DNA from 3 places in the Neisseria dumasiana genome. Region 1 is predicted to be linked to each of the others. Evidence: predicted binding sites of a transcription regulator. Region 1 holds the regulator's gene; each other region holds the start of a gene.

Region 1 (8,160 bases):
TCGATCACCACCAAGCCGCCCAAGTCGCGCAGGCGCATCTGGCGTGCCACTTCTTCGGCGGCTTCCATATTGGTTTTGAAGGCGGTGTCTTCGATGTCGGCACCGCGGGTGGCGCGTGCGGAGTTTACGTCGATGGAAACCAGTGCTTCGGTGTGGTCGATCACAATCGCTCCGCCGGAAGGCAGGCTGACGCTGCGTGAAAATGCGCTTTCGATTTGGTGTTCGATTTGGAAACGCGAAAACAGCGGAGTGTGGTCTTGATAGAGTTTCAGACGGCCGACGTTGTTGGGCATCACATACGACATAAATTCGGAAATCTGATCATACACTTCTTGGTTGTCGACCAAGATTTCGCCGATGTCGGGGCGGAAGTAGTCGCGGATGGCGCGGATAAGCAGCGAGCTTTCCATAAAGAGCAGGTAAGGCTCGTTGTGCGCACGGCCGGCTTCTTCGATGGCCTGCCACAATTGTTGCAGGTAGTTGAAATCCCATTGCAGCTCTTCCACGCTGCGGCCGATGCCGGCGGTGCGGGCGATCAGGCTCATGCCGCGCGGCACGTCCAATTCGGCCATGGCGGCTTTCAATTCTTGACGTTCTTCGCCTTCGATACGGCGCGATACGCCGCCGCCGCGCGGGTTGTTGGGCATTAAAACCAGATAACGACCGGCCAGGCTGATGAAGGTAGTTAACGCAGCGCCTTTGTTGCCGCGCTCGTCTTTTTCAACCTGCACGATTACCTGCATGCCTTCTTTCAGCACGTCTTGGATGCGGGCGCGGCCGCCTTCGTAGTCTTGGAAATAGGAACGGGAAACTTCTTTGAAAGGGAGGAAACCGTGGCGGTCGGTGCCGTAATCGACGAAACACGCTTCCAGCGACGGTTCGATGCGGGTAATCACACCTTTATAGATATTGCCTTTGCGCTGTTCTTTGCCCAGCGTTTCGATGTCGAGATCGAGCAGCGTTTGCCCGTCGACAATCGCCACGCGCAGCTCTTCGGCCTGCGTGGCATTAAATAACATTCGTTTCATAACCACCTCGTTTTTGAGCACCCACGAGGCCGGTAATCAGTATTCAACGCTTATAAGCCGCCAATGGTCAGGCCGTCTGAAACGGCGTGTGGGGCATTATCTGAACGAGAAGGAAAATAAAGAACGATAGGCATACGTTAAGGTTTGTGTTGCCGGCTGTTTGCTGTTGTTTATAGATGCCGCCGCTGAAATTGCTTGGTCGGCAATAATGGTTTTTTCATGCCAAAACGGGTGGCAGAACAGTTAAACAGACGCAGAGCGGTATACCTGCTGTTTCGCTGTGATAAATGCTGCGAAACACAATAAATCTGAGCCGTCTTCTTCATTGCTGTCCGGCGGCTTTGTTACCAACGGCTGCGCGCGAATCAACTAGGAGCGTCTTATGCCTGACGGAAAGCCTGCCGGAAAAGGTTAAACTTAATTACGTCTTCACCCGCCGGGCTTGGCGGCAGATGAAGGAAATGCTTTGTGGCGTGCTTTTTAGTATAAAATTCCGGTTTACAATAAGTTTTCAGACGGCCTGAACAATCTGTAAAACGGCCCCCGAAAACGTAAGCGGATTATAGAGAAAATGCCGACAATTAGCAAAGACTTGGTTAACCACATCAGCATCACTGCGGAAGACGCAGGGCAGCGGCTCGACAACTTTTTAATCAAGATTTTGAAAGGGGTGCCCAAAAGCCATATCCAGCGCATCATCCGCGCAGGCGAAGTACGCTTGAACAAAAAACGCTGCAAGCCTACCGACCGTATAGAAGCGGGCGATGTTTTGCGTATTCCGCCGGTGCGCATTGCCGAAAAGCAGAGGCCGTCTGAAAACATGCCGGTGCCTGCGCGTGATTTTGAAATTGTTTACGAAGACGATGCGATGCTGGTGGTGAACAAGCCCAGCGGCGTGGCGGTACACGGCGGCAGCGGGGTAAGTTTCGGCGTGATCGAGCAATTGCGCCGCGCCCGACCCGAAGCGCGTTATCTGGAGCTGGTGCACCGTTTGGACAAAGACACCAGCGGGCTGTTGATGATTGCGAAAAAGCGCAGCGCGTTGGTAAAGCTGCACGAAGCCATCCGCAACGACCATCCGAAAAAAATTTATCTGGCTTTGGGCGTAGGAAAGCTGGCGCAGGATAAGCTGAATGTGAAACTGCCACTGTTCAAATACACGGGCGCACAAGGCGAAAAGATGGTGCGCGTGAGTGAAAACGGCCAGCATGCGCATACGGTGTTCCGTGTATTGAAGCGTTTTTCAGACGGCCTGCTGCATCAGGTCGGCCTTTCGCATTTAACATTGGTGGAAGCCACCTTGAAAACCGGCCGCACTCATCAAATCCGCGTGCACATGCAGTCGCAGCATTGCCCGATTGCGGGCGACGAACGCTATGGCGATTATCAGGCCAACAAACGGCTGCACAAATTGGGTTTGAAGCGGATGTTTCTGCATGCGGCGGAGTTGCATTTGCAGCACCCGCTCACGGGCGAGCCGTTGCATTTGAAAGCCGAGCTGCCTTTGGAGTTGCGGCAGATGGTGTTGATGCTGGAGGGCGGCCGGCAAGCAGAGTAAAAAAGCGGGGCATATATGCTCCGCTTTTTTTATCCATTGCTTAGAAAAGCGGTTGTGATGTTGGTTGAAATGGGCGGTACTCGTTATGGGAAAGCATGCCTGCTTGCAATCGGTTTAGTTGTGAGCGGGGTAGGAGCATATTTGCCGCAACGATTTGATTAGAAATCAAATCCCATTTGGTCGGGTAATTCGGTGGAGATTTGCCCTTCGCGTGCGGCTTTTTGCAGTTTGCTGCGGCGCATGGCAATCAGGCGCATGACTTGGTGTTTTTGTGCGTCGGACATATTAAGCCAATAGAGCCGCTCTTCCCGACTGCGCAGGCAGCCTTTGCAATAGCCTTTGCTGTTGGCTTCGCATACGCCGATACAGGGGCTGGGAATGGCAAAGAACTCGAGTTGTTCCATAAACAGTGGCAAAAAAAAAGAAACATTTTGAGACCTTTGCAAAACTTCCGTCTGCGGCGCATTTCTGTGTTGTGCGCTGCTATGCTTTGAACTGCATCCGCATCCGAGAGTTTTGCAAAGGTTTCATTCTGCTTGAAAAATACGCTATGTTCAACGGTTTGCCGCATCAGTGTTTTTCAGACGGCCGGTTGCAGGGATATTGCAAGAGGCCGTCTGAAAAGCCGTTTAAGACCGGTTTTGCGTTTTTATTCTTTCTGTTTAAACCTGCTTTAAACGGTTTTGGAGTATTGTGCCGTGGTTTCTTTGTGGCGGAGATGGTAGTCAAACACCATGGCAATATTGCGGATAATGAATCTGCCTTTGGGCGTTACCGTTAACCCGCCGGGTTTTAGGCGCAACAGGCCGAGTTCGGCCAAATCCTGCAAATCTTGCAGCTCTTGGCTGAAATAGTCTGCAAACGAAATATTGAACAGACTTTCGTAGGTTGGGAATTCGAGAGAAAAGCGGCACATCAAATCCTGAATAATGCTGCGCCGCAGAATATCGTCGCCGTTTAGGCGGTAGCCGCGCATGACCGGCAGCCTGCCTTCATCCAAAGCGGCATAATAGGCGTCGATGTCGCGCTCGTTTTGAATGTAGGCGTGGCCGATTTTACCGATGGATGAAACGCCGATGGCAATCAGATCGCAGTCGGCATAGGTAGAGTAGCCTTGAAAATTACGTTGCAGCCAGCCTTCTTTCAGGGCGATTGAAAGTTCGTCGTTTGGCTTGGCAAAGTGATCCATGCCGATGAATACATAACCGTGGGATGTCAGGGTTTGTACGGCGTATTGCAGGATATCCAGTTTTTCTTCGCTGCCGGGCACAACGGCCGTGTCGATACGCCGTTGGGGTTTGAAAATATGGGGCAGATGGGCGTAGTGGTAAAGTGCCAAACGGTCGGGGTCGAGAGAAAGTACCGTGTCGAGAGTGGGTTTGATGCTCTCGAGCGTTTGATGGGGCAGGCCGTAAATCAAATCCACGCTCACCGATTTGAACCCTGCTTCGCGGGCCGCTTCGATAACTTCGCGGGTTTCTTCAACAGTTTGTATGCGGTTGACGGCTTGCTGTACCACGGGGTCGAAGTCCTGAATGCCGACGCTCATGCGGTTGAAGCCGAGTTTGCCCAAATGCAGCACGGTATCGCGGCTGACTTTGCGGGGGTCGATTTCGATCGAGTATTCGCCGTTGGGCAGCAAATCGAAATAGCGGCGTATCAGGCCGAACACACGCTCAAGTTGTTCATCGTTTAAAAAAGTGGGCGTGCCGCCGCCGAAGTGCAGCTGTACCAGCGGGTGGCGGCCGTTCAGATGCGGGGCAAGCAAGGCCAGCTCTTTCTCGAGATATTCGATGTAGGCGTCGGCGCGCGATGTGTCTTTGGTGATGATTTTATTGCAGCCGCAGTAATAGCAGATGGTATTGCAGAAGGGGATATGGATATACAGCGACAGAGGTTTGTTGAGTGCGCCGACTTTGCGCATGTTCAGCGACTCGATATAAGCTTCGGCATCAAAGCTGCCGGTGAAACGGTCGGCGGTGGGGTAAGAGGTGTAGCGGGGGCCGCTGGAAGGAAGCGAAGCAATCAGATTGCGGTCGAAATCGGGTGCGGTGTTTGTAGCTATCTTGATGATTTTCATGTGTAGTTTGCTTTATAAACGTCTGCCCGCCGGCCTTGGTAAGCCGAATTGCGGGAAGAATAACGCCCTTTTTAATCATTAGGCAAATTAGGGGCACTTTGGTAGAATACCTACACTATGATAAATACACCTTGACGGTAGTCAATACTCATTTAGTCGGCTTGTTTGCCGGCAGCTTAATTGAAAAGGTTAACCGTGTATGCCAACACATAATGCATCAAGCCAAATGAAAACATTGTGTTCGACATGTTCTTTGCGAGAGTTGTGCCTTCCCGTCGGTTTGATGCCGACGGAATTTGCGCAATTGGATGCGGTTATCCGCCAGAGCCGGCGTTTGAAAAAAGGCGAATGCCTGTTTCGCGCAGGCGAACCGTTCAGTTCTCTGTTTGCGATACGCACGGGTTTTTTTAAAACCACGATTGCCAGCCAAGACGGACGGGATCAGGTAACCGGCTTTTTTATGTCGGGCGAGCTGATCGGTATGGACGGTATCTGTTCGCATCTGCACAGTTGCGATGCGGTGGCTTTGGAAGACAGCGAAGTGTGCGAACTGCCTTTTTCGCATATGGAGGAATTGGGGCAGAAAATTCCCAGCCTGCAAACCCATTTTTTCCGTTTGATGAGCCGCGAAATCGTGCGTGATCAGGGTGTGATGCTGTTGCTGGGCAATATGCGTGCCGAAGAGCGTTTGGCGGCTTTTTTATTGAACTTGTCCAACCGCCTTTATTCGCGCGGCTTTGCGGCAAACGATTTCATTTTGCGTATGTCGCGCGAGGAAATCGGCAGCTATCTGGGTTTGAAGTTGGAAACGGTAAGCCGCACTTTATCGAAATTTCATCATGAAGGTTTGATTTTGGTGGAGCATAAGCATATTCAAATACTGCAGCCTGATGCTTTGAAAAAAATGGTGTCGGGTTGCGCCCATGCTTTGTGATGCCGGATAAGGTTTGAAAGAGGCCGTCTGAAGTTTTGAACTTTCAGACGGCCTCTTTGGTTTATCTAGCTGCGGTAGTCGGCATTAATCGACACATAATCGTGCGATAAGTCGCAGGTGTAAACCGTGGCCTGTTCGCCGCCGCGTTGCAGATCGACACGCACGGTAATTTCATCTTGGTTCATAACCATTTGCCCGGCTTCTTCGGTGTAGCTCTCGGCTCTGCCGCCGTGTTCGGCAACCAAAGCGGAGCCTAACCACAGGCGTACTTTGTCGGTGTCGAAGTTTTCCAAACCCGAGTAGCCGATAGCGGCAAGCAGACGGCCGAGATTGGGGTCGGACGCGAAAAACGCGGTTTTTACCAAAGGAGAATGTGCGATAGCGTAGGCGACTTTGCGCGCTTCTTCACGGCTGGCGGCGTTTTCTACTTTGACGGTGATAAATTTGGTGGCACCTTCGCCGTCGCGGACAATGGATTGGGCCAGTTCGAGTGCCAGACCGCCGAGCAGTTCTTTCAGTTGGTCGTAGCGCGGATCGGCGATATTGTCGATTTCGTTTTGGCCGCATTTGCCTGTGGCGGCTATTACAAAGCTGTCGTTGGTGCTGGTGTCGCCGTCAACGGTGATGGCGTTGAAAGAAAGGTCGGCGATTTCCTGCGTGAGCATTTGCAATACGGGTTGCGATACGTTGGCGTCGCACACGATAAAGCCGAGCATGGTGGCCATGTTGGGGCAGATCATGCCCGCACCTTTGGCAATGCCGGTGGCGCGGACGGTGTGGTTGTTGCCGATTCTGCTTTCGCGGCTGGCCGATTTGGGCACGGTGTCGGTGGTCATGATGGCGCGGGCGGCATCATTCCAGTGTGCGGGTTTTAAATTCGGCAGTGCGGAAACGATTTTAGCGGTGGGCAGCGGTTCGAGAATCACGCCGGTGGAGAAGGGCAGCACTTGTTCCGGCTCGCAGCCGATTTCTCTGGCGACGGCACGGCACACGGTTAGGGCGTCTTCACGCCCTTTGATGCCTGTGCCGGCATTGGCGTTGCCGGTATTGATTACCAGTGCGCGGATACCGTTTTCGTTGGTCAGATGTTCTTGGGCAATATGCACGGGGGCGGCGCAGAAGCGGTTTTGGGTGAACACTGCTCCGATGGTGTTGTCGGGGTTCAGTACAATCAGCGTCAAGTCGTCGTGGGCGGCTTTTTTAATGCCGGCTTGCCCGATAAAAACCTGTGCGCCGTCAACAGTAAGCAATTCTGCCGCGTATTTTTCTTTTAAGTTTACTGCCATTTATCGATTCTCCTTAATATCGGCCTGTTTGGCGGCATATTCTTCCTGAACACGCTGCCGGAAACGTGCGCCTGCCGCATGGTAAAACGGTTTGGGTGAAAATTGGCGCGACACCTGAGATGCAAAAATAGCACCAATCAACAACCAAAACAACAGATTCTGTCCGCCCGTCATTTCCATCACCACTACGCTGGAGGTGAGCGGGGATTGCGTGGCGGCGGCCAAAAACGCCGTCATGCAGATCAATACCAATACGTTGACACCGGTTTGTAGGTCGGCAAATTCGGCAAGATGCTGGCCGATCATGGCGCCGACGGTGAGCGAAGGGGTGAAGATGCCGCCGGGAATGCCTGCCCAATAAGACAGTACGGTGGCGGCCCATTTGGCAAGGGCAACGCCGAAAGGTGCGTCGTACATGCGTCTTAAGGCATCGGAAGCTTCGTGATAGCCCGTGCCGAATGTTTGGCCTTGATAAACCGTGCCGAGTGCAGCCAGCACTATGCCGATAATGCCGGCCAGCATAATGGGGTTGCGGCGTATCCAGCCGCGGTATTTTTCGGGAGAGAAGGCCGCCGCGCCTTTATACAGCATACGGGCGAACAGGCCGCCTGCTACGCCGCAAACCAGCCCGCTGAGCAACACCCACATCAGCATGTCGTCTAATTCGGTGCCGTGGAAGCCCGAAAAATAGGGGTTGTTGCCCTGAATGGCCACTTGAATGAAACCGGCTGCCAAGACGCCGATGAAAATCTGCCGTTCCCAGCGCAGCAGAATGCCGCGCCCCAGCTCTTCGATGGCAAACACCACTCCGGCAAGCGGGGCATTAAAGGCGGCGGCCAAACCGCCCGCCGCGCCTGCGGCAATCAAATCGTTTTCCTGCATGCCTTTGAAGGCGATATTGTGTTTTTTACACCATGCGCCCCAAGCCGACATCACGGCGGCGCCAACTTGCACCGAAGGCCCTTCGCGCCCGATAGACGCGCCCGCGAGCATACCTAAGAAAGTAAGCGGGATTTTCAGCATGGTTTGCCACAGCGAAATCAGTCGGGTTTTTTGTGCGCCATAGGGTAACGACAATGAAGCCAGTACCTGCGGGATGCCGCTGCCGGCGGTATAGGGCGCGAAACGGCGCGTCAGCCACACAATCAAAGGCAGGCCGAGCGGCAGGGCTACCCACGCAAACCACGGGTATTCTTTAACCAGCCGCGCATTTTCTTCTAATGCCCAGTCGGCCATTTTGGCAAAAGCCAGCGACACCAAAGCCACCAGCGCGG
Region 2 (8,160 bases), 1.1 Mb from region 1:
GCTCAGCCCAATCGCTCGGACGGAACACTTTTCCGTTGCTGGTGGTGCCGTGAATGATGATTTCATAGGGATTGCAAACTAACATGGGCGGCTCGCTTTAACTATATTGTTGTTCGGCGCGGAATAAAACAAAATGGCGCAATACCGGATAATTCTCTTCTTTGTGGCGACGATTATACCGTAGTGCGGTATCAATCTAAAGCATCAGCCCGTCGGACGGAATAAAATGGTGCGTGAAAGGAGGCTGCCGCCGCACGCTGTTTTCAGACGGCCTCACCTGCTTCTGCCAGCTTTTCCTGCACCGCCCGCCATACCGCATCTACAGGTATCGCTTCCAACATGAGGGTCGGATCGTCTGTATTGATACTGTCCGGATGGGGCAGCTCGCCGAAATCTCCCGCCCACACGACCGTTGCTTTGTCGGAATAGGGCCGCCAGCGGCTGACCCAGCTCGGCCCGAACAAGGCTACTTGCGGTTTGTCGAGCGCAGCAGCCATGTGCATGGGAACGGAATCCACTCCAATAAACAGTTGCGCGCCGTGAATGGCGGCGGCCAGCTCGCGCAAGTTCAGGCATCCCGACAGCTGCCATACTTTTACCCCTTCGGGAATATTCAGACGGCCTGTAATGTCTGCCAACATGGCTTGCTCTTGAGAATCGGGAGCTGCAGTTAATACGATATTGCGGCCGCTGTCGAGCAGGCGTTGCAGCAGTTCGGCATATTTACCGTTATCCCAACATTTAAACTGCCAGCGCGAACCGGGGTGCATCAACACATAAGCCTCTCCCTGCCAGCCGCGTTCCGTTAACTTGGCATGCAGCGATTCGCGGGTAAGGGCATCAATCTCCATGCGCACTTTAGGCCGGTAAGCGTTATCGAGCCGCCACAACGGGCGCAGCACCGCCAAATGGTTTTCGACAATATGGTGCTCATGGCCGAGATCTTCGCTCAATTCGTTATGGCAAAACCGCCACAGCGCATTATCGCGCTTGCCGTACCGCAGGCTCGCGCTGCGTTTGCCGCACAACTTGGCCACCGCTGCCGCGCGCCATTGGTCGGAAAGGTTGAACACCCAGTCGTAACCTTGTGCTTTCAAATCGGAAAAGAGTGCCGTTTCATGGGCAAGCTGCTGCCGCACCCCCTGCTTTTTCCATTGGCGGTCAATCGTAAAAATACGGCGTATCTGGCTGTTGTCGCGCAAAATATCCGCCGTTTCGCGATACACCAGCATATCGACGGCGCAATCGGGATAAGCCTGTTTGATTTTATCGACAACAGGCGTGGTCAGCAGCACATCGCCGTGATGTCGCAATTTAATAACCAAAACGCTTTTAGGCGCATGCTCGTAGTGAGAACTCATGTTGACAAGCCTTTTTCAGACGGCATCAGGCGGCGGCGGTGCGCCTGCCGGATGTTTGTAACGGTTGTAGGCGAAAAGATATTGTTCGGGAAACCGGCGGATCCAATTTTCGACATTTTGATTGATGACCGCCGCATCGTGCTGTTTATCGCCGGTCAAGCCGCCTTGCAGCGGTTCGATGTGCAGCACGAATCCTTGTCCTTCGGGCAAACGCTCGCCGCAGAAAAACAATGCCTTCACGCCCTTGATCTGCGCCAATTTGGCGGCCAAGGTCATGGTATAAGCAGGCTTGCCGAAAAAACCGGCCCACACGCCCTCTCCGCCTTCCTGCGGGTCGGGTACATGATCGGGCAGCACAATCGTTGCTTCGCCGGCCCGCAGAGCTTTGATAATCTGCTTGACACCTTGAATATTCGCCGGCGCGGTGCGGCCTTTGTCACGCACCCTGCCTGCCTGCATCACTTCGTCGAACGCTTTGATTTTCGGCGGTTTGTACATGGCCGTAAGCGGGAACGGCAAGCGGTGGCTGATGTAGCGGCCGGCAATATCGTAGCTGCCGATATGCGGTGTAATCAACAACAACCCTTCGCCGTTGTCTAAGGCCGTCTGAATATGTTCCCAGCCGTGTACTTCTTTAAACAACGCCGCCACTTCTTCAGGCCGTCTGAAAAAAGCCACCGGCAGCTCCAAACCGCCCTTGGCGGTTTCCTGCAACACCGCTTTTACCATTCGGTCGTCTGAACGGATGCCGGCAATCTCCAAATGCTTGCGGATGCGTTCCCGGTTCGAAGCCGAAACACGGAACGCCAATCCGCCCGCCACGCGGCCGACAACATGCAGCAACGGCAAAGGCAACGCAGCAAACAGGCGGAAAATCAAAGCAATCAGTTTCTGCATGAACATAAAAAAGGTGGTAGAAAAATGCTGCTATTGTAATAGAAAAAAGGCACGGCCAAACCACTCTTCAAACAAAAAGCTTCCGCCCCTGCACCGCTTTGATTCCGCTTTTTTCAGACGGCATGCCCCGCCCCAAAACGGCGTTCTCTGCTATAATCCCAGCGTTTATTTTCTATCCGCCGCATCCTTTTGGCCTGCGGCTTCGTTATTTAAGAAAGCATTCCCCCATGAGCGAATATTTATTCACTTCCGAATCGGTATCGGAAGGCCATCCCGATAAAGTGGCCGACCAGATTTCCGATGCCATTCTCGATGCCATCTTGGCGCAAGACCCGACAGCCCGCGTGGCTGCCGAAACTCTGGTCAACACCGGCTTGTGCGTGCTTGCCGGCGAAGTAACCACCACCGCCCATGTCGATTACATCAAAGTGGCGCGCGAAACCATTAAACGCATCGGCTACAATTCTTCCGAGCTGGGCTTTGACGCCAACGGCTGCGCGGTCATGATGTGCTACGACCAACAGTCTCCCGACATCGCCCAAGGCGTGAACGAAGGCGAAGGCTTGGACTTAAACCAAGGCGCGGGCGACCAAGGCCTGATGTTCGGCTACGCTTGCGACGAAACCCCCACGCTGATGCCGTTTGCCATTTATTACAGCCACCGCCTGATGCAACGCCAAAGCGAAGTGCGCCGCGACGGCCGCCTGCCGTGGCTGCGCCCCGATGCCAAAGCCCAAATTACCGCCGTTTACGATGCCGAAACCGGCAAAGTCAAACGCATCGACACCGTGGTATTGTCCACACAACACGACCCGGAAATCGAGCATGAAGAGCTGCGCCAAGCCGTGATCGAACACATCATCAAACCCGTGCTGCCGAAAAACATGCTCACGGAAGACACCAAATATCTGATCAACCCCACCGGCCGTTTCGTGATCGGCGGCCCGCAAGGTGACTGCGGCTTAACCGGCCGTAAAATCATCGTCGATACCTACGGCGGCGCAGCCCCCCACGGCGGCGGTGCATTCTCCGGCAAAGACCCCACCAAAGTCGACCGCTCCGCCGCTTATGCCTGCCGCTATGTGGCCAAAAACATCGTTGCCGCAGGCTTGGCCACCCAATGCCAAGTGCAGGTTTCCTACGCCATCGGCATTGCAGAACCGACCTCGATTTCCATCGACACCTTCGGCACGGGCAAATTGAACGAAGAAGAACTGATTAAATTGGTACGCGAACATTTCGACCTGCGCCCGAAAGGCATTGTGCAGATGCTCGACCTGCAACGCCCGATTTACAGCAAAACCGCCGCCTACGGCCACTTCGGCCGCGAAGAACCCGAGTTTACTTGGGAGCGCACCGACAAAGTGCCGGCATTAAAAGCGGCCGCAGGTTTGTAATCCTGCCGAGCCGAATAACTTGAGGCCGTCTGAACATTCGTTTTCAGACGGCCTCAAGTTTATTCAGACACTACATTCTTAATTATTGTTCGGACGGCTTTCCTTCTCCGAATACACCGGCAACTCCGGAACAGTACGCGCAGATTCAGGCACGGAACCCGACAAGGTATTCAAAAACGCTACGATTTTTTCTACCTCTTCTTTCGGCAGTTCTCTACCCAATTGGGCTTCGCCCATAATGCTCACCGCTTTATCCAACTCCCACACGCTGCCGTCATGGAAATAAGGATAAGTGCGGCTCACGTTACGCAAACCCGGCACGCGGAACACAAACTTATCGCTTTCCGCTTTAGTCACCTCAAAGCGGCCTTCGTCATGTTTTTTGCTGCCGGTAAACTGCCAATAAGGGCCTTTGACCAAACCGAATTTCTGGAAAGAATCTCCGCCCAGCGTTACCCCTTTGTGGCAGGCGATACAGCCGTTGTTGATAAACGAACGTACACCTTGGCGTTCGGTTTCATTCAAGGCATTGATATTGCCTTTCAAATAATCGTCCCACTTCGTCGGCGTGAGCAAAGTGCGCTCGAATGCCGCAATCGCATGGGTAATGTTTTCAAAAGAAACCGCACCGCCTTTTTCAGGAAACGCCTCTTTAAACAAAGCCTGATATTCGGGAATGCCTGCGATTTTTTTCTCAACCGATGCTTGGTCGGTATTGGCCATTTCCACCGGATTCAACAGCGGGCCACCGGCCTGCTCTTCCACCGTTGCCGCGCGCCCGTCCCAGAACTGGCTGCCCAGCAAGGCCGCATTCAACGCGGTCGGAGAGTTACGCTCGCCGAAAGTACCCTTGTGCCCCGGGCTGGTCGGCAGATTGTCCACACCGGCGGTGGCAAGGCTGTGGCAAGAATTACAGCTTACCGTATTACCCTTCGACAAACGCGGCTCATACCACAACTGATGACCCAGCTTAACCTGTGCAGGCGTAATAGGATGGGCTTTCTGCATTTCAACCTCATCGGGCAGCGGCTGGAACAATGTTTGAGCCTGTTTCAACAACTCTTTGTCTTCGGGCGAAGCATTACTGTTGTCCACAGCCGCTTGAGAGGCCGCAGAGGCAGCAACAGCAGGCGCGGAAGCCGCTTCGGTTTGCGCAGGTTTTTCTTTTTCACCGCAAGCAGAAAGAGCCAACAATACAGTAAGGGCAACACTGCCCTTATTCAAAACATTTTTCATGGTGGTTCCTTAATATTTATGGTTATTTGATATCGGTATTGACCAAGACGGTTAAACAACAAAATCCTTACAAACATTTTCAGTATAAACATCATCTTTTTTCTTGATTTGCTTAAAATCAATGTTTTGCAATCTATAAAAATTACAAATCATGCCAATAGCCATTATTAAAACGGCTGCCGTCGATTCATACCGTCTTCCATTTACCCGTCCGCCCGCCATTGCTGTTTTACCAAACTTGCACCCCTACGGTGATTGTTTTAAAGTTAGCCCATTCCAACAATGAGAATACCAATATGAATATCACCGTTATAGGCGCAGGCTCTTGGGGAACCGCGCTTGCCCTACATTTCGCACAACACGGCCACCGTATTTCGTTATGGTCGCGCAATGCCGAACACATGCAAACCCTTCGGCAAGACCAAGAAAACAAACGCTACCTTCCGGGCTTTTCCTTTCCCGACACCCTCAGCGTCCATACCGACTTACAAGAAGCCCTGAAAAACACCGAACTGGTATTAATCGTTACCTCCGTTGCAGGGTTGCGCGACAGCGTCAAACTTTTAGTCGAACACAACGCCGGACACCTGCCCATCCTTACAGCCTGCAAAGGCTTCGAACAAGACACCGGCCTGCTCACCTTCCAAGTCGTTAAAGAAGTCGTACCCGACAACACCAAAATCGGCGTCTTATCCGGCCCAAGCTTTGCCCAAGAATTGGCCAAACAACTGCCTTGTGCCGTTGTGTTGGCTTCGGAAAACAAAGAATGGACAGAGGAACTGATAGGCCGTCTGAACAGCAACGTATTGCGCCTTTACGGCAGTGAAGACATCATCGGCGTAGCCGTAGGCGGTGCCGTTAAAAACATCATGGCCATCGCCACCGGCATTTCAGACGGCCTCGAATACGGACTCAACGCCCGCGCCGCCCTCGTCACACGCGGTCTCGCCGAAATCACCCGCCTTGCCGTCGCCATGGGCGCACAACCCAAAACCATGATGGGGCTGGCCGGCATCGGCGACCTGATTCTTACCTGCACCGGAGCACTTTCACGCAACCGCCGAGTCGGCTTAGGCTTGGCAGAAGGCAAAGAACTCCACCAAGTATTAAAAGAAATCGGCCATGTATCCGAGGGCGTCAGCACCATTGAAGAAGTATTCAACACCGCCTGCAAATACCAAATCGACATGCCGATTACCCACACCCTGCTCCAGCTGCTCCGAAAAGAACTCAATGCCCGCCAAGTTGTCGAACGGTTAATGGAACGCGAAACCCGCTTCGAATAACCCTTTACTTACCCGTCACATATCAGGCCGTCTGAAAAACATCACGTTCAGACGGCCTTATTTGACAGCCCCATCCATCCCTACTATGCTTGCCCCCATATCAACCGAGCGGTACACAACATGAATCAATCTCTGGAAAAACTCGAAATCAATGTTTACCAGCTGGTACAGAAATTCGAAACCCAGCTGGGCGAAAACAAACGCCATCAAGAAGAAATCGCCCGCCTGAAAAGCGAAATTACCCAGCACCAAATGGCACAAGAACAGCAAAAAAACGAACATCAGGCAGCTGTCGACGAATTGAGCGAAGCTCTCATGGTACAAATGAGCAACCTCAAAAACGAAATGCAGAACCGCATTCAAACCGTTACCGATGAAATGCAAAACAAAATCGACGAATTGACCGCCGAAAACCAAAAATACCGAGATGCACTAAACGCCAACGCAGAACATCTGCGCAAACTGTTGTCGCGCCTGCCTCAGCAACCCGAAGCCACCCAACAAGAAGGATGCTAAACAATGAGTATCGAACAAGTCAGCCTAGAAATCATGGGTCGCTCATTTACCATCGGCACCCCTTCAGAAGAAAAAAACACCCTTCTCCAAGCCGTTAACATGCTCAACCAAAAGTTTGACACCATCAAACAAAACGGCCGCATCGTCGAAACCGACAAAATCGTCATCATGGCCGCACTCAACGTCGTTCACGACCTCCTAAAAATGTCGATGAAAGATGATTTGGCAATCGGCGATTTTGAGCGTAAAATAACAGACATGATTAATGCTTGCGATAAAGTTTTATCCAAAACGGCATAGCAAGCCGAAAGCTTTTTCCCTGCGGTGTTCGCGAAGGCATACATTCCTTTGAACCAATACGTTCGCTTTAGGTTGCCGGGAGATGCAGTGGGCGCGAGCGTCTTTACAGATGCACCCGAAACTGCCCGTGGTGACCGCCTTGTCAGCAAGGTTCAAGCGGATTCAGCCTAAACGACACCAGCGGGGATTCCCCAAAACAAAATGCCGCCGGTAGGCGGCATTTTTCCTCCTGATAAAAAATCAACAACCAAACACACCAATTCTCACAAACCATTCAGCTCAAGCCACACTCAAGCACGCAGAAACAGCAACCAATACAACACCATTCAGCTTTCATCCTAAAGTCTCCAACGTATTTTCCCAAGCAACTCAAATCAGATTGACAGACTTCCGAATCATCTATAAAATCGGCAGCTTTCTATATCTATCTGGATTACCCCTTATGAAAACCTTTTCAGCCAAGCCGCATGAAGTAAAGCGCGAGTGGTTTGTGGTTGACGCCCAAGATAAAGTATTGGGTCGCGTTGCCGCAGAAATCGCCCGTCGCCTGCGCGGCAAACATAAGCCCGAATACACCCCGCACGTTGATACCGGCGACTACATTATCGTCATCAACGCAGACAAACTGCGCGTAACCGGTAATAAAGCTTTAGACAAAAAATATTACCGTCACTCAGGTTTCCCCGGCGGCATCTACGAGCGCAACTTTACCGAAATGCAAGAAAAATTCCCTGAGCGCGTTTTGGAAAAAGCCGTTAAAGGCATGTTGCCCAAAGGCCCCTTAGGCTATGCCATGATCAAAAAACTGAAAGTATACGCCGGCTCAGAGCACGGCCATGCTGCACAACAACCCAAAGTTTTAGATATCTAAGGACACCACATGAACGGTAAATATTACTACGGCACCGGCCGCCGCAAAAGTTCAGTGGCTCGTGTATTTCTGCAAAAAGGTACCGGCCAAATCATCGTAAACGGCCGCCCTGTTGACGAATTTTTCGCCCGCGAAACCAGCCGCATGGTCGTACGCCAGCCTTTGGTTCTGACTGAAAATGCCGAATCTTTCGACATTAAAGTAAATGTAACCGGCGGCGGCGAAACCGGCCAATCCGGTGCTATCCGCCACGGCATTACCCGTGCCTTGATTGATTACGATGCAGCCTTGAAATC
Region 3 (8,160 bases), 1.2 Mb from region 1:
CTTATGCCAGTTTGGGTTTGATTTTCAACGGCGTGCTGACTGCTGCACTGGTGCCGGTTTTGATTCCGATATTGCTTTGATGTGTGTAGGGCGGTCGGATAGGGCCGTCTGAAAGGGTTTGAGCGAAACTCGCATAGCTCGTTTTGGCGAAACTCGCATAGCTCGTTTTGGCGAAACTCGCATAGCTCGTTTTGGCGAAACTCGCATAGCTCGTTTTGGCGAAACTCGCATAGCTCGTTTTGGCGAAACTCGCATAGCTCGTTTTGGCGAAACTCGCATAGCTCGTTTTCAGACGGCCTTATATAAGGCATCTTAATAAATAATGTTCTTGCCGTAGCCTTCGAGAATTTCTTTGATATGCAGCACGGTTTCTTTGGGCGGCGGCTTTACTCCCTTAAGTTTGTATTCGTCGCCGCACAATTCCCATTTGTGCGCGCCCAGTTCGTGATAGGGCAGCAGCTCCACGGTTTCGATATTTTCCATGTTGCCGATAAACTCGCCGAGCAGGTGGGCGGAACGGTCGTCGTCGGTATAACCCGGCACGAGCACATAACGCACCCGCGTAGGCTGGTTGCGCTCGGCCAGATAGCGGGCGAATTTCAGCGTTTTGGTGTTGGGAATGCCCACCAGCACCTGATGGATTTCGGGGTCGATTTGTTTTAAATCGAGCATTACGAGATTAGTGTGGTCGAGCAGATCGTCGAGAATATCGTCGTAATGCAGCGCATATCCGTTGGTGTCGAGGCAGGTGTGGATGTTGTGCTCCCAACAGGCTTTGAACCAGTCGCGGATAAATTCGTATTGCAGCAACGGTTCGCCGCCGCTAGCCGTTACGCCGCCGCCGGTGGCCTTCAGGTAATGGCGGTAAGACAATACCTGCTTCATCACCTGTTCCACCGTCATCTCTTGCGCCTTATCGGTATGCATGTCCCAAGTGTCGCGGTTATGGCAATAGAGGCAGCGCATCAGGCAGCCTTGCATAAACAGCACGAAACGCAGGCCGGGGCCGTCGACGGTGCCGCAGGATTCGATGGAATGGATAATGCCTGTGCCGTGGTAGCCGCGGTGTCCTTCGTGGTGCGGATTTTCTTCGGCCTTGATGGTGTAGTATTGCATAGGGTTGCCTTGTTGGTTTTTTAGCAAATACAAGTTTATTTACTATATGGTGGCGGTTGTTTTTTCAGACGGCCTTGATGCTGCTTGAAGCCGTCTGAAAAAATGCCGGGCTGCGAACCCGGCATTGTTGCGGTAAACCCAGAACCGGATTACATGTTTGCCGTAAAGGTGCGGGTAATCACGTCTTGCTGTTGCTCGCGGGTCAGCGAGTTGAAGCGGACGGCGTAGCCGGATACGCGGATGGTCAGCTGCGGATATTTCTCGGGATGTTCCATCGCGTCCATCAGAGTTTCGCGGTTGAGCACGTTCACGTTCAGGTGTTGGCCGCCTTCGATTTCGCCGGCTTCGTGATGGAAATAGCCGTCCATCAAACCTGCCAGATTGCGTTCGCGCGATTGTTCGTCTTTGCCCAATGCGCCCGGCACAATCGAGAAGGTGTAGGAAATACCGTCTTTGGCAAATTCAAACGGCAGTTTCGCTACCGAACTCAACGAAGCGACTGCGCCGTTCACATCACGGCCGTGCATCGGGTTGGCACCCGGGCCGAACGGAGCACCTGCGCGGCGGCCGTCGGGCGTGTTGCCGGTTTTTTTGCCGTACACCACGTTGGAAGTGATGGTCAGCACGGATTGGGTCGGAATCGCATTGCGGTACATCGGATGGGTGGCCACTTTTTTCATAAAGCGTTCCACCAAGTCGCAGGCAATGTCGTCCACACGGTCGTCGTTGTTACCGAATTGCGGGTATTCGCCTTCGATTTCAAAGTCGATGGCGATATTGTCTTCATCGCGGATCGGTTTCACTTTGGCGTATTTGATGGCTGATAACGAGTCGGCCGCTACCGACAAACCGGCGATGCCGCACGCCATGGTGCGCTTGATGTCGCGGTCGTGCAATGCCATCAATGCGGCCTCGTATGAATATTTATCGTGCATGTAGTGGATAATATTCAACGCAGTAACATATTGGGTTGCCAGCCAATCCATGAAGCTGTCCATTTTGGCCATCACGGTGTCGAAATCCAACACTTCGTCCAAAATCGGCTCCGATTTCGGGCCTACTTGGTCTTTCGATTTCTCGTCCACACCGCCGTTGATTGCGTACAACAAGGTTTTGGCCAAGTTGGCGCGCGCACCGAAGAACTGCATGTGTTTGCCTACCACCATCGGGCTGACGCAGCAGGCAATGGCGTAGTCGTCGCTGTTGAAGTCGGGGCGCATCAAATCGTCGTTTTCGTATTGGATAGACGAAGTGTCGATAGATACTTTGGCACAGAAATGTTTGAAGCCTTCCGGCAATTGCTCAGACCACAACACGGTAATATTCGGCTCCGGAGACGGGCCCATGTTGTACAGCGTATGCAGGAAGCGGAAGCTGTTTTTAGTAACCAGCGTGCGGCCGTCCAAACCCATACCGCCGATGGATTCGGTTGCCCAAATCGGGTCGCCTGAGAACAATTGGTCGTATTCGGGCGTACGCAGGAAGCGTACCATACGCAGTTTCATCACCAGATGGTCGATCAACTCTTGGGCTTCGCTTTCGGTCAGCGTACCGTTTTGCAGGTCGCGCTCAATGAAAATATCCAAGAAAGTGGCTACACGGCCGAACGACATGGCCGCACCGTTTTGCGATTTCACGGCTGCCAGATAAGCAAAGTAAGTCCATTGAACGGCTTCGCGGGCATTTTTGGCCGGGCCGGAAATATCGAAGCCGTAGCTTGCGGCCATTTCTTTCATTTGAGCCAATGCTTTGTATTGGTCGTTGATTTCTTCGCGGCGGCGGATTACATCTTCTAAGTTTTTACCGGCTTCCAAATCAGGTTGCAGCGAATTGAATTGGTCAACTTTATCGGCCATCAAACGGTCGATACCGTATAAGGCAACGCGGCGGTAGTCGCCGATGATACGGCCGCGGCCATAGGCATCGGGCAGGCCGGTCAGCACACCTGATTTTCGACAACGGCGGATATCGGGCGTATAAACGTCAAACACGCCTTGGTTGTGGGTTTTGCGGTATTTGCTGAAAATTTCGGTAACGGTAGGGTTCAGTTCCACTTCGTAGATTTTGCAGGAATCTTGAACCATTTTCAGGCCGCCGAAAGGCATGATGGAGCGTTTTAAAGGCTCGTCGGTTTGCAGGCCGACCACGGTTTCCAACTCTTTGTCGATGTAGCCCGGGCCGTGGCTGGTAATGCCGGAAACCACTTGCGCATCGATTTTATACGGTGCATGGGTGCGGTTTTCTACTTTGATGCCTTCCATCACTTCTGCCCACAGTTTGGTGGTGGCTTCGGTGGCAGGGGCTAAGAAATCGCCTTTGCCTTCATAAGGGGTGTAGTTTTTCTGAATGAAATCGCGCACATTAATGCTGTTTTCCCAGTCGCCCGATTGAAAACCGGCCCAAGCGGCAGGGCGCTCTTGTGTGGTGGCTGTCATATTCAAACTCCTTAATTTTCAAATAGAAAAGAAATAGGCATATTTGTTGGTTATGGGCAGAATAGCACTTATTCAAGAAGTTTGGATGTTGATTTGTATGGAATAAAATTACTTATTGATATAGGTCAGGAAACAGAATGTAGTTTTTAAAATAATGTGTTTCCCAACTACAAAAAGAAAGTCGGCAGGCGTAAAATAAGAAAACTATGCTGTGCGTTTGATTCAGGTTGGAAGTCTGCAGGTGTGGATTGACTACATGTTGCACAATGCCCATATATTAACCAATAAGGCCGGATAGCTTGTGTATCAAAGCTATCCGGCCTTGATTTGAAATAAAATTACGGCAAAAGTTTGCCGGGATTCATGATGTTGTGAGGATCGAGCTGGGCTTTGATGGCACGCATCAGGGCGATTTCGGTTTCTGTACGCACGCTTGGCAGCCAGTGGTTTTTTACCTGTCCGATGCCGTGTTCGGCGGCAATCGTTCCGTTGCACGCCAAAACATGTTCATACACGATGGTGTTCACTTTGTCCTCATACTCATACACTTGATTGTCCAAAACATGCGGCAGAAATGTATTGTAATGGAGGCTGCCGTCGCCCAAATGCCCGAACACTACAATCCGAATATCGTTAAAGGCCGTCTGAAGGGCTTGGGCACAACGTTCCACAAAATCGGCTACCTGTGCAATCGGCACGGCGATGTCGTGTTTGATACTCGTGCCCAGATTGCGCTGTGATGCGGAAATATTCTCGCGCAGCGTCCAAAGCTCATTGCGTTCGCTTTCCGAGTGGGCGATGACTGCATTTTCATACCCCTCGGCCATCAAAAATTCCGCCAGCAAATCGGTAAGGCTTTCGTGCTGAATGGAATCCGTTAATTCCAACAGCACATGCCACGCAGATTCTACCGGCTTGCCGATGCGGCTGAATGTTGAAGACAACTCTAAAGCATAACCGCTCACCAATTCAAAACTGGTTAAGCGTTCGGCAAATTTGCCTTGAACAGCGGTAAGCAGTGCAACGGCTTGTTTAATGGAATCGACCCCCACCCAAGCGGTTTCAACGGTTTGGGGGCGGGCAAACAGTTTGAGTGTTGCACCCGTTATCACGCCTAAAGTCCCTTCGCTGCCGATAAACAAATGGCGCAAATCATATCCGGTGGTATTTTTGTGCAAAGGGTGCAGATGTGAGATAAGTTCTCCGTTAGGCAATACCACTTCCAAGCCCAGCACCAAATCACGCATGGCACCGTAGCGCAACACATTCAGCCCTCCCGCATTGCAGGCAATATTGCCGCCGATTTGGCACGACCCTTCGCTGGCAAGGCTCAAAGGAAACAGCCTGCCGGCAGAGGCCGCAGCTTCTTGAACGCATTGCAAAACCGCACCGGCATCTACCGTTATGGCATTATCTGCCGGTTCAATATGGCGTATGCGGTTGAGCTTGGAGAGATTGAGCAATATGCCGCCGGAGGGAACAGCCGCACCGCACAAGCCGGTGTTGCCTCCTTGGGGCGTAACCGGAATGCGGTGTTCAAAGCAAAAACGCATCACTGCCTGAACAGCGGCAACGTCGGCGGGTTGAACGATAAGGTCGGCAGAGCCGGTATAACGGCGGCGTTGGTCTGTCAGCAAAGCCGAACCGTCTTCGAGAATTTCAGCGGGAGAAAGTATGCCTTGAAAGGCTTGTTTAATGGCTTGGGGATTCATAATACGCAAAGAGGCCGTCTGAAAAAATGTATCGAATAATAAACGAAAGATTATGAAGTTAACGCCCGGATTAAGTTTTATCGCAAATCAACTTAACTCGCTAAGGCGTTGCTGCGCCTTAGCTCAAAGAGTAATGATTGTGGGAGCCGTTTCGTACTACGCATACTGCCTGCGGCTTGCCGGTTTGTATCAAAATAGGGTTGTTTGCGGTAAACACGGAAATTGTACGACGATTGCCGATTGTTTTCAGGTTTAAGATTGTGAAAAAGCAAAAAGCAGGATACTTGTGTATCCTGCTTTTTGCTCTGATTCTGAAAAACAGAAATTAGTTGGCGGCAGAAGCAGCGGCAGAAGCGGCAGCAGAAGCATTTTCGGCAGCTTGAGCAGCAGAAGCGGCTTCGGCAACAGCGGCAGAAGCGTCTTTAGCACCTTCGGCAACAGCTTGTTTGGCATCAGAAGCAGCTTCAACGGCAGCTTCTTTAGCTTCAGAAGCAGCTTCGGTAGCAGCAGATGCAGCTTCAACTACGGCTTCAGAAGCTTTAGCGGCAGCGTCTTGGGCTTTGCTGGCATTGTCGCCACAAGCAGCCAAGAACAAAGACATCAAAGCAGCGGCAAACAGAGATTTTTTCATTTTAAATACCTTTTAAATCGACTTAAAAATTAATTGTTAAACGTCGGGAATCGACCCCGGTTTGTTGTAGAAATTCATTGCTGAATTTTGCTAATTATGCCCGACCCTAAAAGCCAATGCAATGTAACCAGCCATGATGTTCGGCAAGAATATGGATGCTTAGTCATATTAACGCGCCGATTAGTTCAATAAACGGTGCAAATTTTTGCTTTTTTTATGTAATAAAATTCAAATTTGCATTGAAATTTCAAAAAATTAATATGTTTTATAACAATAAAAACTATTTTTGCGGGTATTACGCATTTTTTTGCTATTTTTTGTGGTTGGTAGTAAAAAAACAACATGTTTATGGAATAAAAGGCTGTGTTTGATTGATTTTTTATTCAAAATAACATACCCGTTGCCCCTCGGAATATGTATTAATGTGTTAAAATCGATTCACATTTTAAAACTGATAGGACTTCACGGCATGGCCATCCAAAAAAATTCTGTTGTTTCGCTCCATTATGAAATGTTTGATGCGAACGACCAACTTCTCGATAAAACCGAACAGCCTATTGTTTATCTCCACGGCGGTTACGACGGTATTTTCCCTTTAGTTGAAGAAGCGCTGCACGGTAAGGAAGTGGGCGATGTTGTAGATGTAGTGCTTGCTCCCGACGATGCTTTCGGCGAACAAGACCCCGAGCTGGTGCGTATTGAAGATGTTAATGTTTTTCCGGTTGAGGTTGAAGTAGGCATGATGTTTGAAGCCGACGATCCTGAAACCGGCGACGTATGGGTGTACCGTGTAACCGATGTGGCCGACGGTAAAGCCGTGGTGGACGGCAACCACCCGCTGGCGGGCATGAAAATCCGTTTCAAAGCCACGGTTGAAAGCGTGCGTGATGCGGAGCCTGAAGAAATCGAGCACGGCCATGTTCACGGCGAGCACGGCCATCACCACTAAATGATTCCGCCGGCCTTGAAAACTGTGGTGTGCACGGCAAGGCTTCGGATATCAATAAAATACCCGATTCTTTATTGAATCGGGTATTTTTTGTGCAGAGACTTTCTATGGCCTATGGCAAATAAACTTCATTTCTGCTGCGGCGTTGCTGCCTTGTATCAAAAATAAGTTTATTTGCTATATACGGAAGAGAGTACAAAAGTTTTAAGCCGTCTGAACGTTTTCAGACGGCCTCATGTTTGATGGTGGGTGTCGGGTTACGATTTGAGTGCTTTGGCTTCTTGTTCGGCTTTGTATTTGCGCAAGTAGGCCAACGCGGCGGCTTTTTCTTCTTCGTTGCCGTATTGCAAATCTCTTTGGGCGCGGCGGTAGGTGGCGCGTTCTTGGGCGTCGGCAAGCTGTTGGGCTTGGTAGGCTTCGCGGTTGGCGGGGACGACGCGCTGGGCTTGTTGCGCTTGGGCGCGGGCCATGGCTTGGGCGATTAAGTCGGCAGGGTTGAATGCGGGCTTGGGAGCGGTTGCGTTTGGGGCGGTTTGTGCTTGTTTTGCAGCGGCTTCCCGTTCGGCGAGATAGGCGCGTTTTTCTTCTTGGTCGCGTGATTTGCGGGCTTCGTGCCAATGGTAACGCTTGCGGGCGTGTTCGGCGGCGGCAAAGCGGGCTTCGTTGCTGCTGCTCAGAAAACGGGCTTGGGGCAGATGGTCGGCTTCAACCGGCTGCATGTAGATGCAGTCGACGGGGCAGGGGGCGACGCAGAGGCCGCAGCCGGTGCATTCGCTGCTGATGACGGTGTGCATTTGTTTGGATGCGCCCATGATGGCATCGACGGGGCAGGCGCGGATGCAGGCGGTGCAGCCTATGCACACGGATTCGTCTATCCAAGCGAGTGCTTTTTCTTGGATTTTGGCCGGTGCGACGGGCGGTTTGCCGAGCAGGGCGGAAATGTCGAGCATCACGGTTTCGCCGCCGGGTGCGCACAGGTTGATATTGGCGGAACCGTCGGCCAATGCTTCTGCGTAGGGCAGGCAGCCTTGGTAGCCGCATTCTCTGCATTGGGTTTGCGGCAGGATTTGGTCGAGGCGTTGGACGAGGTTCATGGCAGTCGGCTTCGGATGGTTTGTGTTATGTGTTTGATATTCATTAGTTTATCGGTTTTTGGCGGGCTTTGCTTGCCGAATGTTTCAGGCCGTCTGAACCATATTTTCAGACGGCCTGATGTTCGGGGCTGCCTTACTTCACATGAGGTGCAATGATTTGCAGCATTTGGCCCAATACTTTCGGGTTGCCGGCCACGATGTCGCCGCTTTCCAGCCAGCTTTC

The links. Region 1 encodes FNR, which switches genes on or off when oxygen is low (the NO sensors DNR and NnrR bind a similar motif). Its sites were predicted from a motif close to TTGATNNNNATCAA; they were not measured.
Region 2: LVJ88_RS10460 (cytochrome-c peroxidase) is a predicted target of FNR. The motif match lies at 5,000-5,013, and genes of this name have one in related genera.
Region 3: pflB (formate C-acetyltransferase) is a predicted target of FNR. The motif match lies at 3,667-3,680, and genes of this name have one in related genera.

What each region holds. Positions count from the first base shown of each region.
Region 1 covers NZ_CP091509.1:642,536-650,695, forward strand. The annotation lists gene LVJ88_RS02920 (Rne/Rng family ribonuclease) at 1-1,019, opposite strand, end outside; gene LVJ88_RS02925 (RluA family pseudouridine synthase) at 1,600-2,586, shown strand; gene LVJ88_RS02930 (DUF1289 domain-containing protein) at 2,745-2,990, opposite strand; gene hemN (oxygen-independent coproporphyrinogen III oxidase) at 3,260-4,666, opposite strand; gene fnr (fumarate/nitrate reduction transcriptional regulator Fnr) at 4,866-5,600, shown strand; gene argJ (bifunctional glutamate N-acetyltransferase/amino-acid acetyltransferase ArgJ) at 5,666-6,886, opposite strand; gene LVJ88_RS02950 (chloride channel protein) at 6,887-8,160, opposite strand, start outside.
Region 2 covers NZ_CP091509.1:2,240,017-2,248,176, forward strand. The annotation lists gene LVJ88_RS10440 (GNAT family N-acetyltransferase) at 1-85, opposite strand, end outside; gene rfaQ (putative lipopolysaccharide heptosyltransferase III) at 264-1,361, opposite strand; gene LVJ88_RS10450 (lysophospholipid acyltransferase family protein) at 1,377-2,258, opposite strand; gene metK (methionine adenosyltransferase) at 2,486-3,655, shown strand; gene LVJ88_RS10460 (cytochrome-c peroxidase) at 3,734-4,891, opposite strand; gene LVJ88_RS10465 (NAD(P)H-dependent glycerol-3-phosphate dehydrogenase) at 5,188-6,177, shown strand; gene LVJ88_RS10470 (hypothetical protein) at 6,298-6,693, shown strand; gene LVJ88_RS10475 (cell division protein ZapA) at 6,697-6,993, shown strand; RNA gene ssrS (6S RNA) at 7,007-7,184, shown strand; gene rplM (50S ribosomal protein L13) at 7,436-7,864, shown strand; gene rpsI (30S ribosomal protein S9) at 7,874-8,160, shown strand, end outside.
Region 3 covers NZ_CP091509.1:2,148,981-2,157,140, reverse strand. The annotation lists gene LVJ88_RS10080 (LrgB family protein) at 1-80, shown strand, start outside; gene pflA (pyruvate formate lyase 1-activating protein) at 313-1,116, opposite strand; gene pflB (formate C-acetyltransferase) at 1,266-3,551, opposite strand; gene LVJ88_RS10065 (FAD-binding oxidoreductase) at 3,890-5,263, opposite strand; gene LVJ88_RS10060 (hypothetical protein) at 5,589-5,894, opposite strand; gene LVJ88_RS10055 (FKBP-type peptidyl-prolyl cis-trans isomerase) at 6,364-6,843, shown strand; gene LVJ88_RS10050 (RnfABCDGE type electron transport complex subunit B) at 7,101-7,937, opposite strand; gene LVJ88_RS10045 (inositol monophosphatase family protein) at 8,071-8,160, opposite strand, start outside.